DNA from 4 places in the Sediminibacillus dalangtanensis genome. Region 1 is predicted to be linked to each of the others. Evidence: riboswitches for the same ligand, from Rfam matches in the RefSeq annotation. Region 1 holds a riboswitch; each other region holds the start of a gene.
What was found. A riboswitch is a leader RNA that binds a small molecule or an ion and turns the genes downstream of it on or off. The one in region 1 is predicted to bind S-adenosylmethionine.

Region 1 (4,689 bases):
CGAGACGCTGCTTCAGGACTGTGTCCACCATCGCTCTTGTATAAACAAGCGGGATTCTTTCCCCGATACCGAAAGGTCCTTTTATCCAACCGGTATTGATAAGGTAAACGTCTGCATCATATTGATCGATCTTGTCGCCGAGCATATCGGCATATACCGCCGGGGCAAGCGGCAGGAAGGGTGCACCGAAGCAGGCGGAAAAAGTCGCTTCTGGTGCGGTGATGCCCCGCTCCGTACCAGCCAGTTTACTGGTGTAGCCGCTGAGAAAATGATACATCGCCTGTTCCTTTGTCAATCTGCTGATTGGAGGGAGTACACCAAATGCGTCGGCAGTCAGGAATATAATCGATTTTGGATGTGGTCCCTTGCTTGGGAAAATGCTATTGTCAATATGGTCCAACGGGTAAGCAGCCCTTGTGTTTTCCGTCCGTTCCGTATTGGAGTAATCGGGCATTCCGTTATGACAGAAAACATTCTCCAGAACAGCACCATGTTTGATGGCATGGTATATCTGAGGTTCTTTCTCCTCACTTAGCCCGATGCACTTGGCATAACATCCCCCTTCGATGTTGAAAACGCCATTAGGTGACCACCCATGTTCGTCATCCCCGATAAGACAGCGATCAGGATTTGCAGACAATGTCGTTTTGCCTGTACCGGATAATCCGAAGAACAGGGCAGTATCTCCTGAATCACCGGTATTGGCGGAACAGTGCATAGGGAGCACTCCCTGTTGTGGCAATAAGTAATTCATAACGGAGAAAACTGCTTTTTTAATTTCCCCTGCATATTCGGTGCCGCCAATTAGGATGATTCTTTCTTCAAAAGAAATAATAATGAAAGCCTCTGAATTGGTGTTATCTCTTTTGGGATTTGCTTTGAAAGTGGGAGCGGAAATGACAGTGAACGCATTATGTTTACCGGCAGTCTCTTTGTCTTCCCGGATAAAAAGCTGTCGGGCAAACAAGTTATGCCAGGCAAATTCGGTGATGACTTCAATCGGAAGTCGGTAGTCTGTATCAGCTCCTGCCCAGCCGGTAAAGCGAAAAAGCGTGTCCTGGGAGCGAAGGTGCTCCATGACGCGTTCATACAAGGCGATAAAGCTGTTTTTATCCATCGGCTTGTTGATAGAACCCCAGTCAACTTGTTCAGCTGCTTCCCCTTCGTTTACAATGAACTTGTCTTTCGGAGAGCGTCCGGTATATTTTCCGGTAGTGACGCTGACGGCCCCATTGGCAGTAATGGTTCCTTCGCCGCGTTTCTCGATGATTTCTACCAGTGCTTCTGTAGAAAGATTGAATTGGCAGTTCTGCAGGATCGTTTTGCCCAATTTAGAAGCGCTTTCATTTGTTGGGTTCACTTGCTCACTTCCTTTGTGTAAATTGATAGCTTGATAACGAATAGTATAACATAATGATTAATATATAACATACTGGTTTACAAAATGAAAGGTGATCGTTAAAATTTCCGCTATTGCTTTATTTTCGTTAAAATAAAGGGAAGGGACTAGTAAAAGCTCAAAAAGGCGGGATAATATGGAACGTAAATCAATTGTACTCTACGATGGCGATTGTTACTTGTGCCGGCAGACAAAACAAGTAATCAAGCTGCTGGACTGGTTTGGCGCTTTTCGATGGCTATCGCTACAGGAATATGAAAAAAGGCAAACCGTTTCGAGTAAACAACGGGAAGTGATAAGGGGAGAAATCCATCTCGTGAAGCCTGATGGGAAAATAAGTACAGGTTACCAAGCTGTTCGATTTATGCTTGTCCGTTGTCCTTTAACTGCACCGCTGGGATTCCTGATGTACCTGCCGTATGCTGAAGTGATAGGAGACCCTCTGTACCGATTGATAGCCAAAAACCGTTATCGTATTTTTAAAAACAAGTGTACCAACGGTGTGTGCAAACTCCCTCAATAGCATAAGTTAATTCCAACCAAAAAGGTGGTAATTTATTGACATTGCCGGCATGTTTCGTTACGATAAAGTGCGAACGGATACTCTCTTATCCAGAGACGGCGGAGGGACAGGCCCGAAGAAACCCGGCAACCATCATGCAGATGAAAAGGTGCCAACCTGATGCAAGGTTTTACCTTGGACGATAAGATGAGAAAGGCCATTTTCCTTTCCTTCTCCTTATTAAGGAAAGGTTTTTTGTTTGATTAGAGGTAAAATACCATGCGCTCATGATTTTATTCGTATAGATGACAAAAAACAGTTTAACGGGAATGGAAATTCACCAGCTTAATGAAATTGTAATAACATACCTAGGAAAGAGCGGTTCCGTATTATTTGATGAAATGAAGGAGGATTTAGCAGAATGACTGCAAATCGTCGATTATTCACCTCAGAATCGGTTACAGAAGGACACCCCGATAAAATTTGTGATCAGATTTCTGACGCCATTTTAGATGAAATTTTGGCAAGTGATCCAGATGCTCGTGTGGCATGCGAGACAACTGTTACTACCGGTCTGGTTTTAGTATCGGGGGAAATCACTACCACTACTTATGTTGATATTCCAAGCATTGTTCGTAAGACAGTGAAAAATATTGGGTACACGAGAGCGAAGTATGGCTTTGATGCGGAAACTTGCGCTGTCCTGACCGCGATCGATGAACAGTCCCCTGATATTGCGGGGGGCGTGGATCAGGCTTTGGAAGCACGCGAAGATACAAGCTACGATGAAGAAATCGAAGCAATCGGTGCTGGTGACCAGGGTCTGATGTTCGGGTACGCAAATAATGAAACGCCAGAGCTAATGCCGCTGCCTATTTCACTCGCCCATAAAATAAGTAAGCGTCTGTCAGATGTCAGAAAGGAAAACATTCTGCCTTACTTGCGCCCGGATGGAAAAACCCAGGTGACAGTAGAATATGATGAAAATGACAAACCAGTAAGAGTGGATACCATCGTCATTTCCACCCAGCATCATCCGGAAATCGAGCTCAAACAAATTCAACAGGACATTAAAGAATTTGTCATTAAGCCGATTGTGCCGGAAGCGTTTCTGGATGAGAAAACAAAGTATTTCATCAATCCAACAGGCAGGTTTGTAATCGGTGGTCCACAAGGGGACGCCGGCTTGACAGGAAGAAAAATCATTGTTGATACTTACGGGGGATACGCCCGTCATGGAGGCGGCGCATTCAGCGGAAAGGACGCCACCAAAGTGGACCGCTCGGCTGCATATGCGGCACGATATGTTGCGAAAAACATTGTGGCAGCGGAACTAGCCGAGTCCTGTGAAGTCCAGCTTGCTTACGCCATTGGTGTGGCAGAACCAGTATCCATATCGATTAACACCTTCGGTACAGGGAAAGTAACGGAAAATGAATTAGTAAAAGCTGTGAGGGAATTATTTGACCTTCGTCCAGCAGGTATTATCAAGATGCTTGATTTGAAACGTCCTATTTATCAAAACACAGCTGCGTACGGACACTTTGGCAGAACCGATATCGAATTTCCTTGGGAAAAGACCGATAAGGTAAACAGTTTGAATGAATTTTTGAACCAGTAAATGTAACAATAGCATAGTTGAAAAGGGTAAAAAACCGAACGATGATTCGAAATTTTAATTATTCGATCTCGTTCGGTTTTTTTATTTTTATTTTAACCTGTGAAGTAACCAATTTCTCTTTTGAATCAATGGTGGTAAACATTCCGGTCCGGCAAGGTGCTTTGCTTAAGCTTGTCGGAGGACCAAACGATGTGGGTCATGCAAGCGTTGCCACAGGACGTGGCGGCTTTAGCCTGTACTCCTTTGAACAGGCGCTTGCGCTTTTCTTTATTGAGGTGGGTATGATGTTTGTGCATTTTTGATACCACAATCCTTTCTACCGATGAGGAGAGGCAGAAAATTTCTGGTTAATTCCGAAACTAATCGATTTCGGCTATCGTCTATAGGTGGAGTTAGCAAAGAAAGGTGGAAAAGAGGGGAGTTATGGAAAAAGGAGAAAAAGAAGATTTCTTAGAAGCGATAATGTTAAAACATGGGGATGATTTGGTAAGATTAGCATTCAATTATGTGAAAGATAAAGAAACTGCTAAAGATATGGTCCAAAATTCTTTCATTAAGTGTTATGAAAACTTGGGTAAATTTCGTTATGATTCAACCATCAAAACATGGTTATACCGGATCACCGTCAATCAATGCAAGGATTATTTAAGGAGTTGGCATTATCGGAAAGTCAAAACCAAAAGTGTGTTTGTGAATGCAATCAAATCTATTTCATCCTTAACAGAAAATGAGGTTATAAAAAAATCAGAATCTGAAGAGATGAAAAGTCTTATGTTCTCTTTGCCCGAAAGCTACAGAGAAGTTATTTATTTATATTATTACAAAGACTTATCCATCCCAGAAATAGCTGAAGTAACTGGTTTGAATCTTAACACCGTTAAAACAAGACTTAGGAGAGGAAAGCAAAGGCTGAAAAATTTACTAGAGGAGGCTGAGGTGTATGGGGAAATTTACTAAGCGAATTTCAAGATATGAAGATGATCATGATTTAACGTTTACGAGAGAAGACAGGATAGAAACACTTAGAAAAATCCATAGGAAACACAAAGGTAACCGAAGGGATTCTTTGTTCTACATTGGTAAACGTTTTGTCGGTCCAATATTAGGCACTTTCATTGCAGTACTTTTATTGATAGGGATTCTTTTACCAAAATTTTATCAAAATGA
Region 2 (4,689 bases), 1.3 Mb from region 1:
TTCTACTTTTCTAGAATGTCTGCCCATGAAAATCTCCTCTTGATTATCATATTTTATGCCCTTTACTATACAACCTGGACGGTATCGTTTCAAATATATTTTTATTATAACTAAACTCTCCTCTTTGCCAAAAACGCTTACAATCCTGACAAAGATGCCTTTCGTTAAAGAGGAAAATTCTTTCCGTTTCAGAAACCAAGAGCCGACTCGATAAATGCTTCCAATCGTTTTTGAAATTCGGCAGTCGCAGCGGCGTAAGCATCCGTATGCCCAGCTCCCGGTACGATCCACAACTGTTTTTCGCTATCGGCTGCCTCGTACAATCGATGCGCCATTTCGGTGGGGACGAGTTCATCCCGGTCGCCATGTATAATAAACAACGGCCGGGTGTTGTCTTTGACCTGCTCAATGGCCGAAGCCTCGCCAAACCAGTAACCAGCGCGAAGTTTAGTCATACCACTAGTGATAGATATCAAGGGAAAAGCAGGCAGATGATACAAATGCCGAAGTTGATGAGACAATTCCTCACTTACATCCGTATATCCACTATCCGCAATAATTCCTTTTACTTGAGAAGGCAAATCTTCTCCGCTGGTCATCAATACTAATGCGGCTCCCATTGAATTACCATGCAAAAAGATGCTATCCATTCGATAATCATCGATTAACCGTTTTATCCATCCTTGGTAATCCAGGCGATCGTGCCAGCCATAACCGATATAATCCCCTTCGCTCTCCCCATGGCCACGTGCATCCGGCATAAGAATCGAAAATCCATGATCATAATAAAATTTGGCTAGGTCACCCATTTGCTGCCCATAACCTCGATAGCCATGTGCCAGTATAACTGCTTTCCCGGACTCTTGCGGATTTTGCAAATAATGAGCCTTTAGGTTCAATCCATCATAGGATGTCATTTCCAATTCTTTGAGTTTCTTAGCGGCAAACCAGTCCTGCGCTTCTGCCAACAATTTACGGTCTGCCTCGCTACTCGGCAACACCGGTGGCTCTTCGCTATAAAGTTCGACTTGTTCCCCCCGATTGACTCCCTGGTTATAAAAATAATTACTTCCACCCAGAAGCGCAACTGTTAGCAGAACCACAATGCCACCGGTAATCCAACCTATTCTCTTTTTCATTCCATCCCCTCTTATAAATCTATTTAACTATCTTTTTATCATTATAGCGGAAATAAATTGGAAGCGCATTCATTTTATTGCAGCAATGAAAATTTGAAAAATTCTGTTGTGTTTCTTTTTCATTTAGTGTATGGTTAATGACAATTAATCATGCAAATTGAATAAAGCGCTTATCAAGAGAGGTTGAGGGACTGGCCCGAAGACACCTCAGCAACCAGCCAAATTCGGCATGGTGCTAAATCCAGTAGACATATGTGTCTAGCAGATAAGAAGAACGTGGATTAAAAGAGCCTTCTTCTTAGAAGACTCTTTTTTGTTTTTTTGGCTTGCACTTTTAAGTGGAGGAAAACCGGTAAAAGTGATTTCCAGCTTTCCTTTACAAGTTGGGTGCTAGTATCATGCTGTGGAAATACCTGCGATGATAGTCTGCGTACTGTTTTCCAACTATGGGAAAAGGATGCATAGTGTTTCTTGAAACAGGCGCCTCCAACAAACAAATAACTATTGTGCTGGAGCGATTGGTTAACCTTGTTCAAACAGAAGGAAATCAAGCACAATCCCAATCTACGTTACTATCTTTATGCAAAAGCACCATCATTAGGAACCAACATTAACTCACTAGTTGAAAGGAAGATTCTTATGGAAAAAAATCAATTTGACCAACCTGTAAACGTGCTTCCTACCCCACCGTTTAAGGGAGATCATGTCGGCAGCTTGCTGCGTCCGGAAAGGCTTAAACAGGCACGTTTGCAACGGCAAAATGGAGAAATAACAGCAGAACAACTTCGAAACGTGGAAGACGAGGAGATTATCCGGGCAGTGGAAAAACAAAAACAGGCGGGTCTTCAGGCTGTGACAGACGGAGAATTCCGCCGTTCCTGGTGGCACTTCGACTTTCTGGAGCAACTTGATGGCGTAGAAGCTTACGTACCGGAAAGCGGTATTCAATTCCATGGTACAAAAACGAAAGCACGCGGAATTAAAATCACAGGAAAAGTCAATTTCAGCGAGCATCCAATGGTGGAAGATTATAAATTTTTACATAACATAGCCGGAGACCATACCGCCAAAATGACGATACCGAGTCCCAACATGTTGTATTTCCGCGGAAAACTGGAATACTCTCCTTATGAAGACCAGGAAGTCTTTTTCGCTGACTTAACCACTGCGTACAAAAAAGCGATCCAAACTTTTTATGATGCCGGCTGTCGCTATTTACAACTCGATGACACATCCTGGTCGTTGTTCTTCTCGGAAGACGGACGTGCGCGGATACGTGAAAATGGACAGGACCCAGACGAACTCAGCCGCTTTTTTGCCCGATGTATCAACGAATCTATTGCCGATAAACCAGATGACCTGATCATTACCATGCACATTTGCCGGGGAAACTATCAGTCCACCTGGGCCGCTTCTGGTGGTTATGACGCTGTTTCTGAAGTGATTTTCGGCGGTTTGGATGTAGACGGTCTATTTCTTGAATATGACGACGATCGTTCCGGTGGATTCGAGCCACTACGTTTTGTCAATCGTTCAGATTTGCAAATTGTTTTAGGACTGGTCACCTCCAAACACGGTAATTTAGAGGACAAACAGTTGATCAAGAAACGCATCGAACAAGCTGCGGAATATGTAGACAAAAATCAGCTATGCTTGAGCCCGCAATGCGGTTTTGCCTCAACAGAAGAAGGAAACCTGCTGACAGAAGAAGAACAGTGGGCGAAATTAAAGCACATTATAAACATTGCGGATGAAGTCTGGCATAGCTGACAATCGGAGACTGCCAGCTAGCGCAAAAGCCGCAGCCCATTTAAAATAACCAGAATCGTACTGCCTTCATGGCCGATTACTCCTAATGGCAAATCGAGAAGCTGCAGAAAATTGGTCATGATCAATAACAGAATGACAGCAACAGAAAAGAAAACATTTTGTTTAACGATCCTGTTCATTCGCCGAGAAAGCGATACAGCGTCGGCGATCTTGCTTAAGTCATTTTTCATCAAGACGATATCTGCTGTTTCCAGTGCCACATCGGTACCTGCCCCCATGGCTATTCCCACATTAGCCGTGGCCAGGGCGGGTGCATCATTGATGCCGTCACCGACCATGCCGACCGTTCCATACTGATCTTTCAATCGGTCGATATAAGTTAACTTCTCATCAGGCAGACACGCTGCCTTAAAATCATCGATTCCACATTCCGCTGCTATTGCTGCAGCAGTTTTTTCGTTGTCCCCGGTCAGCATAACGGTCGTAATGCCATTTTTTTGCAATGTTTTTAATGCCGCAGCCGTTTCCGGTCTAACCGTGTCTTTGAGGGCTATCACTGCAGCGATCCCCCTCTCGTCGGCAGCAAAAACAACCGTCTTTCCCTCTGCAGCCAACCGACCGGCAATTCCTCCTTGAAATTCGGCTGCCTCTTCGCTTCCGACAAATTCAGCACTGCCTATTTTCCAACTCGATTCTCCCAATACTGCCTTAATCCCGTGGCCGCGTTCCTCGATTACTTGTTCAGGTAAAGACTTCGGGAAGTATTTTTGTGATTCTGCATATCGTACAATCGATTGAGCCAAGGGATGATTGGAGTTCGCTTCTATCGCCCGGATATTTTCTAAAATACTCACATCGTCATCACGGAAATAAGCATCGGTAACGTGAGGATGCCCTACTGTCAGCGTACCTGTCTTATCGAAGGCTACAACCTTGATTCGGGACAGTTTTTCCAGATGGATTCCGCCTTTAAACAGAATACCGCTTCGGGCACCTTTGGAAATCGATGATAGCATCGCCGGCATGATGGAAGCGACCAATGCACACGGTGAAGCTACCACCAGGAGCACCATGGCACGATAAATCGTTTCCTGCCAGCTCCAAGCAATTACAAAAGGGGGAATCACCATCATCAATAGAACAGCAAGCAAGACTACGTTCACATAAGAACCTTCAAATCGTTCGATAAAAAGCTGGGATGGTGACTTTTCACTCTGAGCAGATTGGACTAGATAGATGATTTTTTGGAACAGTGTCTCATCAGCAGGTTTGCTGACTTCAACAGTAATGGCGCCATTCAGATTGATTGTACCGGCAAATACGTTGTCACCTTTCTGTTTTTCCACCGGAAATGCTTCACCAGTTATCGCTGACTCATCCAACGAAGTGCTTCCTCTGCTTATCTGTCCATCTGCAGGTACGCTTTCTCCTGCTTTAATGAAAACAAGATCACCCACCGCCAATTCCGAAACCGCTACTGCCATTTCTTTTCCGTTTACAAGCCGCACCGCTGTTTGCGGCTGCAAATCCATTAAGCCGGAAAGCTCCTTTTGACTTTTATTCATCGTATAAGTCTCCAGAGCCCCGCTTAAAGCAAAGATAAAAATCAAAATGGCTCCTTCTGTCCAGTAACCTATTGCCGCTGAGCCTATTGCAGCAAATACCATCAGCATTTCGACATTCAGTTTCCTGTCCTGAATGGTTTCGATTATGCCTTCCTTCGCTTTTGCAAATCCGCCGATCAAAAACGCTGCAAGATGCAGAAAAATGTACAATGGCT
Region 3 (4,689 bases), 1.2 Mb from region 1:
GAGGAAACCCGCCACAGAGCTTAACCGGAAGACGCAGACCCAGCCGTCGGGGTCTTCGGAAGCTGCTCTTCCCCCAGGAGTGTCGCATTTTCCGCCGCTTAAGATAGATTTCTGAATTATAGGTGAAAAAGCACTAAAATAGAGCTAACATGTGGTATCCCCCTAACCAAAATTCAGAAATCCCCTACCAGCGGAGGAAATACCTGTAGACTCCTGCGGGAGCAAAGGCCTCGGTGAGATCCCGCAGAGCGTTAGCTTGAGGAAGCTCACCAGCTGCCCGCGGAAAGCGTAAGGTATTTCCGTAGCGCTGGACTACGTCACTACTATAAAAAGGCCCAAGGACTACAAAGGAAGTTACTGCGCAGTTTATACCTTTTTCTCAGACAAAAAGCATTCTTAATTCATGGTCATTCCGCCTGTAACATTGATACTTTCACCGGTAATATAGTCCGCTGCATTTGATGCCAGGAATAATACGGTGTCTGCTACATCCTCTGGAGACCCGGTTCTTCCCAAAGGGACTTGGGAATGGTCTTCTGCCTCGATCGCAGCTGCTTCCACACCGCGTAGTTCGCCTCCCCAGACCCGTTCTGTACGTTTCATTTCGGTTTCAATAATGCCTGGACACACGGCATTCACCAGGATATTGTCGGCTGCCAGTTCTAAAGCCATAACTTTTGTCAATCCAAGGACAGCATGCTTAGAAGCAACATAACTTCCCATGTACCGATAACCGTTTTTCCCTGCTTGAGAGGATATGTTGATGATTTTGCCGCCATTCCCCGCTGTTTTCATCTGTTTCGCAGCATATTTACTGGCAAGGAAAACCCCTTTCGCATTCACATCCATGACCGAATCCCAATCTTCTTCCTCCATTTCCACTACTTCTGCCATCGTGGATATTCCGGCATTATTCACCAAAATGTCGATTGTACCGAACCTATTGGTGACGGATTGGAAAAACTGCTCCACAGCTCTCCTGTCCGTCACATCAACAGCAAATTGAAGAGTTTGAAGCTTGTCAGCGTGTATTCCTTTATCGGCAACAATCACCGTGGACCCAGCCTCTTCCAGCTTTTTGACAATCTCTTTGCCGATTCCTCTGGCACCGCCGGTCACTACGGCTATTTTTCCATTCAATGTTCTCACTCAACTTCCCCCTTTCCTTGTTGGCCAAGACGGCATTCATATCACACAAAAAAACCTTCCGAGAAAGATGGAAGGTTCTGCTAACTCTTATCTCTCAAGCATGCTGGATGTAGCACCTTTCTGTGTACAGAGGTTGCTGAAGTATCATCGGGCCAGTTCCCTAAACTTCTCTTGATAAGAATATACAATTGTATAAAACATCTTAATTGCAACTATTCCTAGTTGTCAAGTAAGAATAATTATCCCCTCCTTTTTTTTACACCGCCTAAACCTTGGCTTGGAGATACAGATGGACAGGTATTGTACGTCTTTATATGGGAATCCTAAGGATCACGTAAGGAGGGATCCAATTGTCAGTCGAGTGGCTTTCCATCGTACCGTTTTCTATCGTTATCGCCCTGTCCATTTGGTTGAAAAGAATTTTACCTGGTCTTGTTCTTGGTGTCCTGGCAGGTTCTATCCTTTTAAAAGCAGGATGGTTAAGTGCGTCCGATCAAGCTGTCACTTATATGGTCGAAACGTTGTCAGACGAAACCAACATTAAAATTATCGGATTCTTATATTTGTTCGGTGGACTGGTCGGAATGATGACGATATCTGGCGGAATCAAAGGATTCTCAGAATGGATAGGGGGGAAAATCCATTCTCAGCGGAGTCTTTTAGGTCTTATCTGGTTGACCCTGCCTTTTACTTTTATGATGCCGATGTTCCGGATTATGATGATTGGTCCTGTTGTTAAATCATTGTTGGGCAAATGGAGCATTTCCAGACAAAAGGTCGGATTTACGATGGATGTTTCTACTTCATCCGTCATTGTCCTTTTGCCTGTCGCAACCGCTTTTGTCGGTTTTATGGTCTCACTTGTTGAGAACGGGATTCATAAAAATGGTTTGGAAATGAGTGCTTATAGCGTATTTTTGATGAGTATCCCATTTAATTTTTTTGCCATCATCATGCTTCTGTTCGGTCTTGCTCGTACGTTTTGGACATCTAAAGCCATTGAAAAAGAACCACACAAAGATGAAGGTGACGAAGATCATCCTTTTCACCGTTCCAGCATTGATAAAGAATTATCATTGGTGAAAGCCCAGCCTTGGAATCTCATCGTCCCATTATTTCTGCTTTTGGGTTTGTCATTGTATTTGCTTTGGCAAGATGGCCGCGCAAAAGGGGCGATAACGGTATTCGATGCGTTTACGCAAGCCGATGCTACGTTCGTCATGCTGCTGGCCGTATTCTTAACCTTGACGGTTACGTTCCTTTTCTATGCGATTCGCAAATTGCCGTTAAATGAATTGCTGTATCATTTCGTGGATGGCGGAAACCAAATGATGCAGGCAATTATTCTGCTGATCCTTGTTTGGGCATTATCACTGAATGCGGAAGATTTAGGTTTTTCACAGTTCGTCAGTTCAACGCTGGGTAGTTTTCTTCCTGCATTTACGATTCCGGCTATTTTATTTGTTCTGGGATCGACTGTAGGTTACTTTATTGGTTCTTCCTGGGGGACGTGGGGGTTGTTTATGCCCTTAGGATTCTCCCTGGCTGCTGCCACCGATGCACCGATCATAATGACAGTAGGTGCAGTGTTCGCCAGCGGTTCATTTGGAGCCATGACTTCCCCGCTTGGAGATACAACGATTACTACAGCCTCCATTATGGAGCTGCCACTGGTTGAATATGCTTACTATAAGCTGAAATTTTGCGCTGCCGGTGCCGGAGTTGCTACACTGTGCTATCTTGCAGCAGGTTTTTTCTATGCCTGATAGGAAAATAAATAAAAACCCTGTAGATGAAGGCAAGAAACCTTCGATTCTGAATTTGCCTTGAATATCTTCAAAAGGAAGGAAAGGGAAGATGGAAAACGAAAACTTCTTCTCACTGACATCTTCCCCACCATTCTCAAGTACAAATCATGACCGAATTTTCCTCGGCGTCTTTGATGATAAAGTAGTGATCATGTTGAACATTTCTTACAACCTCCACGTCGCTTTTCCGAACATAGGAAAAAGCCTCTTTAATATCCTTCGCCTTTAACATAAAACCAGGAAAGGAAGTTAAGTCCTGATTGTTGCGGTTGTCATCGAGCAGTATTCCAGTTCCTCCATCATAGTCGAATGAGTAAACGGGGCCGCCATCCTGCCGATCTTTTCTTATCGGAAAACCGAGCAACTTGCTATACCATTCTGTCGCCCTTTCCAAATCATGAACCGGAATGATTATATTACTTAAATGGTTTGTGATCGGATGGGAAGTATCGTTCTGCTTAATTGGAGCTGGATTAATCCATTCCGATTCAAGGATCATCAAGCTATTGCCTTCCGAATCCTGTATGTTAAAGTAAGCCAAGCCGGGATGTGGACGCTTTAAATCAAGTGTGATTGGTATTCTTGCTTCCCGTACCACTTTGTAAGTTGTTTCGATATCCTTTGTCTTCAGCTGACAGATTGGATACCTTTTATTAACGCTAGGTATGTTGCGATGGTCATCAAGCGTAAGATTGATGTTATTATCCAGATCGAATACATAGAACGGGATGTCTTTATCAATTGTGACATCCATATTCAACAACGCCCCATACCAGGCGACCATTTTCTTTAAGTTGTCCACGTGAAGCAATGCACCACCCACCCTGCTGATAATCGGTTGATTGATTGTTCTTCCGTTCACTTTGATACTTCCTTCCTTTTCAATACGTAAGTAACTCCTATCAATACTATATAAGAAACGTCATGCCTTTTTCTCATCTCGATTGATTACCGGAATCAAAATAGCAAAATGCGGATTCTCCTCATCCCGGTCTGCCGGATATCTTTCATGCTTTATTGGCAAGTCGTCGTAATAATCGACACCCTTTTCCTTAAAAGGACGGTAGGAACTAGACTCTAGCCAATGGTTCAATTTCCAATATGTCTCTCCAATACTCTGTCCTTTCTGGTGCTCCGTATATAAACAAGTCATTGCTGGTATTCTGATTTCCACCATTCCCTTTGGAACCTGCTGTTCCTCACTTACCTTGTATGCAGAATAATGAACAAAACCATCCGGACGCAGATGATAAGACAATCCCAGCTGAACATCAGGTTCAACTGCTTTATCCAGTTCTCCCACTCTTTCATTCATACGTCGAATCGTTTGTTTTAATTGGTCAATATCCTTGTAAGCCCCTTCCCACTTTAAACCTACTGCTCGATAACCCGGCACTTCCAAAAGTTTATAGCTCTCTTTCAAAACCATTTCACCCTTTCTTTTAATCCTCTTCTCTCTTTCTTTTCCACATAAAAAACTAACCCTTCAAAAGAATAACCGAAAATGGTTGCATTACTTGATGATTGGTGTCATTGTGTATAGATAAATATTTTTTCTGGAGGTAAATGCATGATTGAAATAAGAACATCTAAGATCAGTGACGGGGAATTTAACCGCGGTGTCTTTGCTACACGTGATATTTCCAAAGGGGAAATCATCCATGAGGCACCTGTCATTCCTTATCCGAATGATCAACATCAATACATTGAGCAAACCGTTCTGGATGATTAT
Region 4 (4,689 bases), 1.7 Mb from region 1:
GATCTTCAACTCCATAGGAAAACGCCGCGAGAACAAACAAAGCCATCATGAATAAAACGATTCTTTTTTTCACCATGTAACCTCCTGCTTTTTATCTCACGTAAAGCCTGGCCTGCACAGTGTCAGTAGGCAACGTCACTTTTTGGCCAGGAATCCCAAAATAAGGCTTCCCGTCCTTTTCCCAAAACAACTGTTGTACTCTTGCATGGCGATTATGGTCATATAGAGGATTCCCAGTGATGTGCTTGTATGGACGAGCATGATAGACAATGAAGTCAATCCCCTTATCATCTACAACGAAACTGTTGTGACCTGGTCCATATTCCCCGGTTACCTCTGATGATTGAAAAACAGGCTCTTTTTCTTTATACCAAGATTCTTTCTTAAGAAGGTCACTGTCCGATTCTGCTGAAAGCAGTCCCATCGCATAGCGGTCATCTGTAGCGCTTGCTGAATAGGCAATAAATACTTTCCCATTCCGTTCAAGAAACGCAGGGCCTTCGTTTACATGAAACCCTTGTTGCTCCCATTCAAATTCCGGTGTGGCCAGTAAGACTTGCGGTCCCACGATAGTCCAGGGATTTTTCATCTTCGCAATATAGAGGTTGGAAATGGTATCATTGTTTACCTTTTGCGCCCAAACAAGATAGCGGTCTCCGTGATGCTCAAAAGTTGTAGCATCGAGTGAAAAGCTTTGGAAATCGGTGTTTATTGCTCCTTTTTCGACCCATTCACCTTCTAATGGATTGGCGTCTGAACACTCTAGAACGTACGGACGAATCGCCCATATATCCTCTTGATCACCGGCTGCAAAATACATATACCATTTTCCATCAATGAAATGTATTTCCGGAGCCCAAATATGCTCTGACATTATCCCACTTTCATGTTTTCTCCAGATTACTGTTTCTTCCGCAGTCCGAAGCCCTTCGATTGTCTTTGCTCTTCTTAAAACAATCCGATCATAAAGCGGATAGGAACCGGTAAAATAATAGTAGCCATCTGTATGTTTAAGTATATAAGGGTCTGCTCGTTGTTCAATCAATGGGTTGACAAACGATGACTCAACTATTTTTCCGTGAATGGTATGCCATCCTGGGGTGGAATACATTTCTTCAGTTATCGTCTCCCACTGTACACAAAAATCCCCGGTTACTCCTCCTTCCATCTCCAATTTCACTGTTCCGGGTAAAACCGGTTCCATTCCTGTTTTCGTTTCAACTGTAAACGATTCCACTGTTGGATTTTTCATTTTCTCCCTCCTTCTTTTTCCATTATACACTCGGTTATTCATACGTACAACTATGATATTTTAGTTAATATACATTTATACGTACTTACGTATTACAAGTAGAAATGATGCCAACTCTTACAGTCTTCTGGCTAGAACTTTACAGGCATTACAATAGAGCAGGAACAACAGCCTTTCTTGACAGGATGTACTCGTGGTGGGATAATGCAAGCATCTATAGAGAATCTTATACTCTTATCAAGAGAAGGTGGAGGGAATGGCCCTGCGAAGCCCGGCAACCGGTGAATAGACTCACACGGTGCTAAATCCTGCAGCACTGCTGCAAGATAAGAGGAAGAGCCGGCACGCAACCTCTTCCTTTTGTGGAAGAGGTTTTTATATGGAGATGGATTATTGTTATATTAATAGAAAGCGAGGTGCTTACATTGAGTTCAATCCAAGTGCAAGGTGCTCCTGCCATCTATCATTGTTATCAAGGGGTATTGGAATTACTTCCTAAAAAAATTGCGGAACAACGATTTTCCCGCGGGCTGCTGCTGCATGGCGTGAAATCATGGGAAGCAGCGAAGCGTCACTTTGTCGATCCCGGAGTGCCGCTGACCTACCTATCTTATCATCATGAATGCACCCATGAAGAAGCCGGCCGGATTGGCAAAACAGCTCTTAAGGAAAATTCCGAGTTCATTATCGGAGTAGGCGGGGGGAAAGTTCTGGATTTGGCAAAAGCAGCCGGAAATCAAACAGGACTGCCAGTGATTTTGATCCCGACCTTGGCCTCGAACTGTGCAGCCTGGACACCGCTTAGCGTATTTTATGACCAGGAGGGGAACTTCGAAGAATACATTGTTTTTCCTCGAAGCACCTGGATGGTGCTCGTGGAGCCGAACATACTGATCGAGTCGCCATCTTCCTTTTTACGTGCAGGAATCGGGGATACTATCGCCAAATGGTATGAGGCTGACGTACTAACACGCGATCTTCCGACAAAAGCGATTCCCTTAGAAATCGCGTTGCAGGCTGCCCGCCTTTGTCGGGATACTTTGCTTACAGAAGGCACGGAAGCACTGAAGGCACTCAAAGCCGGTTCGGTCACTGATTCATTTAAACGGACGGTTGAAACCATCATTATGGCCGGAGGAATGGTGGGAGGTTTCGGGGATCAATACGGACGCATTTCAGGGGCCCATTCCATTCACAATGGATTAACCCACTTGCCGGAAACCCATTCGATTCTGCACGGAGACAAAGTTGCCTATGGTATTTTGGTTCAATTAGCGTTAGAAGGGCGACCGGATGAAATCAACAGACTGCTTCCGCATTATCGGGAGCTGGGGCTGCCAACAAGCTTGTCCGATTTAGGCATTGAACCGGAACGGAAGGGTGCAATAGAAACGATTGCCGCTGCCGCGACAGCGCCGGGAGAGTCGATTCATTTGATGAATATAACGGAAACACATCAGGTGGCAGACGGCATTCAACAGCTGGAACAGTGGCTGGAGAATGCGGCTCCGTAATCGGCAATAAGGAAAGGGGACCGGACCATTCATGAAGCAGACCTACGCACTAATCCAAATGGACATCGCTTTCGGTGATCCGCAAACCAATTTCCGGCATGCGGAAGAACTAATTAGAGAAGCGGTGGAGAAAAGAGCACCAGATACCATTCTGCTGCCGGAGCTTTGGACAACTGGATATGACTTGACACGCCTCGATGAAATCGCTGATGAAGATGCCAATGTGACGATTGCATTTCTGAGCAGATTGGCAAAGGAACTGGACATTAATATGATAGCAGGCTCGGTAGCCAATCGAGTGGACGAAGCGACAAGCAACACCTTGCTAGTAGTTGCCCGGACAGGGGATATTATCAAGCAATATAGCAAAGCGCATCTGTTCCGATTGATGGACGAGGAAAAATATTTAATAGAAGGAAACAGCGACGGAACTTTTGTATTGGAAAACCAAAAGAGTGCAGCGGTTATTTGCTATGATATCCGTTTTCCGGAATGGATCCGGACGCACATGCTGGATGACACAAAGGTTCTCTATGTCGTCGCTGAATGGCCGAAACAGCGCATTGATCATTGGCGGGCTCTCCTGATCAGCAGGGCTATCGAAAACCAATGCTTTGTGGTTGCCTGCAACCGCTCCGGTTCTGATCCTAATAACGAGTTTGGCGGAAATTCCATGATTATCGGCCCATGGGGAGAAGTTCTTGCAGAAGCAGGGCTGGAGGAGACGATTTTGACGGGAACCATTGATTTGGAGGAAGTAGAGAAAATCAGAGCGACCATTCCGATATACAGCGACCGTCGGACTGACTTATACAAACTGAAATAAGTGAATCTCAAGCAGAAATAAAGCCTGGATAGCATCCAGGCTTTGTGATAATATCATTATTTAGGCCGTTATCGTTGTTTTAGGCTTCCTTACCAAGGCCATAATACCAGCAATTAAGTACAACACTGCCGGAATCAGACTCATTCCCATAAACAAGACGAAAGACAAAACAGCGGTGATAATCAACATGATTCCTGCTGTTTTTGGCTTTTTATTGCCTTTCAACAATACGATGGCTACAATTCCCAGAATAATGGCCAGCAGCGAAATAATGATCAAGTACCAGCTACCGCCGGAAATCATTTCAGAGATGCTTCCCATATTCTCCATACCCTGTTCTGCAAACATATTTTCCATTTCCTGTACAAAATCATCGTTATTTTTCAACGTCATTAGCGTTATCCCGAAAAACGTGAAAAGAGCATACAGGATAGCCCCGATAACCCCAAGTACAATTTCTGCCGTTCGTTTCATTTCCAATTCCTCCTCTTTTTGAATTCTTTAGTGTCCCGCTACGTCCCGTTTTGTGAAAAACAACCAGGACAGGACCATGAAAATAACATAGTAAACGATCAGAACACCGATCGAAAATGACAACGTCATGCCTTCAATCAACGGTGTTCCTCTAAAATACTGCTCCAAGTTTGTGTTTGCAAACAAAATATATTTGGCCCAATCGTATTGCATGAAAAAGCCTATGATCGAGTTCCCGGCCATCATCAGGAAAATCGCAAACCCAATCGCCAAGCCGCTGTTTCGGAAAATCGAGGAAATCATAAATGCAAAAGTGGCCATCATCACCAGATTGATCAATTGCAATCCATAAGATCGGCCCATCTCTGCCCAAGCAGCTATTTGCGTATAATCACCTTGGTTTTGGATCACCAGCAAAGGGTTGGCACCATTGACCCCAAAAAATACCGCCCCGGTAATCCAGGAAAACACAAGCAAAAACACAAGCGATGTAAAGGCAAACAACAAAACAGATGCATATTTAGCAAACAAGATTTTTGTCCGGGCAACCGGCCGGATCAACAAAAGTTTGACCGTTCCCCACCGAAACTCGTGGGCAATGATGCCTGCTGCTACAATGATGG

Region 2: linked by a shared signal. The riboswitch ahead of ERJ70_RS06520 (5-methyltetrahydropteroyltriglutamate--homocysteine S-methyltransferase) and the one ahead of metK (methionine adenosyltransferase) in region 1 are both predicted to bind S-adenosylmethionine.
Region 3: linked by a shared signal. The riboswitch ahead of ERJ70_RS07295 (SDR family NAD(P)-dependent oxidoreductase) and the one ahead of metK (methionine adenosyltransferase) in region 1 are both predicted to bind S-adenosylmethionine.
Region 4: linked by a shared signal. The riboswitch ahead of ERJ70_RS01105 (iron-containing alcohol dehydrogenase family protein) and the one ahead of metK (methionine adenosyltransferase) in region 1 are both predicted to bind S-adenosylmethionine.

The regions. Positions count from the first base shown of each region.
Region 1 is NZ_CP046956.1:2,619,094-2,623,782, reverse strand. It holds gene pckA (phosphoenolpyruvate carboxykinase (ATP)) at 1-1,360, opposite strand, end outside; gene ERJ70_RS13165 (thiol-disulfide oxidoreductase DCC family protein) at 1,536-1,922, shown strand; SAM riboswitch class I at 2,005-2,110, shown strand; gene metK (methionine adenosyltransferase) at 2,323-3,522, shown strand; gene ERJ70_RS13155 (hypothetical protein) at 3,564-3,824, shown strand; gene ERJ70_RS13150 (sigma-70 family RNA polymerase sigma factor) at 3,946-4,479, shown strand; gene ERJ70_RS13145 (LCP family glycopolymer transferase) at 4,463-4,689, shown strand, end outside.
Region 2 is NZ_CP046956.1:1,274,802-1,279,490, reverse strand. It holds gene ERJ70_RS06530 (TetR/AcrR family transcriptional regulator) at 1-27, opposite strand, end outside; gene ERJ70_RS06525 (alpha/beta hydrolase) at 189-1,139, opposite strand; SAM riboswitch class I at 1,307-1,411, shown strand; gene ERJ70_RS06520 (5-methyltetrahydropteroyltriglutamate--homocysteine S-methyltransferase) at 1,779-2,909, shown strand; gene ERJ70_RS06515 (heavy metal translocating P-type ATPase) at 2,927-4,689, opposite strand, start outside.
Region 3 is NZ_CP046956.1:1,424,629-1,429,317, reverse strand. It holds gene ERJ70_RS07295 (SDR family NAD(P)-dependent oxidoreductase) at 397-1,149, opposite strand; SAM riboswitch class I at 1,234-1,330, opposite strand; gene ERJ70_RS07290 (Na+/H+ antiporter NhaC family protein) at 1,500-2,915, shown strand; gene ERJ70_RS07285 (VOC family protein) at 3,052-3,819, opposite strand; gene ERJ70_RS07280 (GyrI-like domain-containing protein) at 3,880-4,380, opposite strand; gene ERJ70_RS07275 (SET domain-containing protein) at 4,528-4,689, shown strand, end outside.
Region 4 is NZ_CP046956.1:192,361-197,049, reverse strand. It holds gene ERJ70_RS01115 (arabinan endo-1,5-alpha-L-arabinosidase) at 1-76, opposite strand, end outside; gene ERJ70_RS01110 (family 43 glycosylhydrolase) at 92-1,252, opposite strand; SAM riboswitch class I at 1,484-1,585, shown strand; gene ERJ70_RS01105 (iron-containing alcohol dehydrogenase family protein) at 1,678-2,766, shown strand; gene ERJ70_RS01100 (carbon-nitrogen family hydrolase) at 2,798-3,592, shown strand; gene ERJ70_RS01095 (DUF4064 domain-containing protein) at 3,653-4,066, opposite strand; gene ERJ70_RS01090 (ABC transporter permease) at 4,094-4,689, opposite strand, start outside.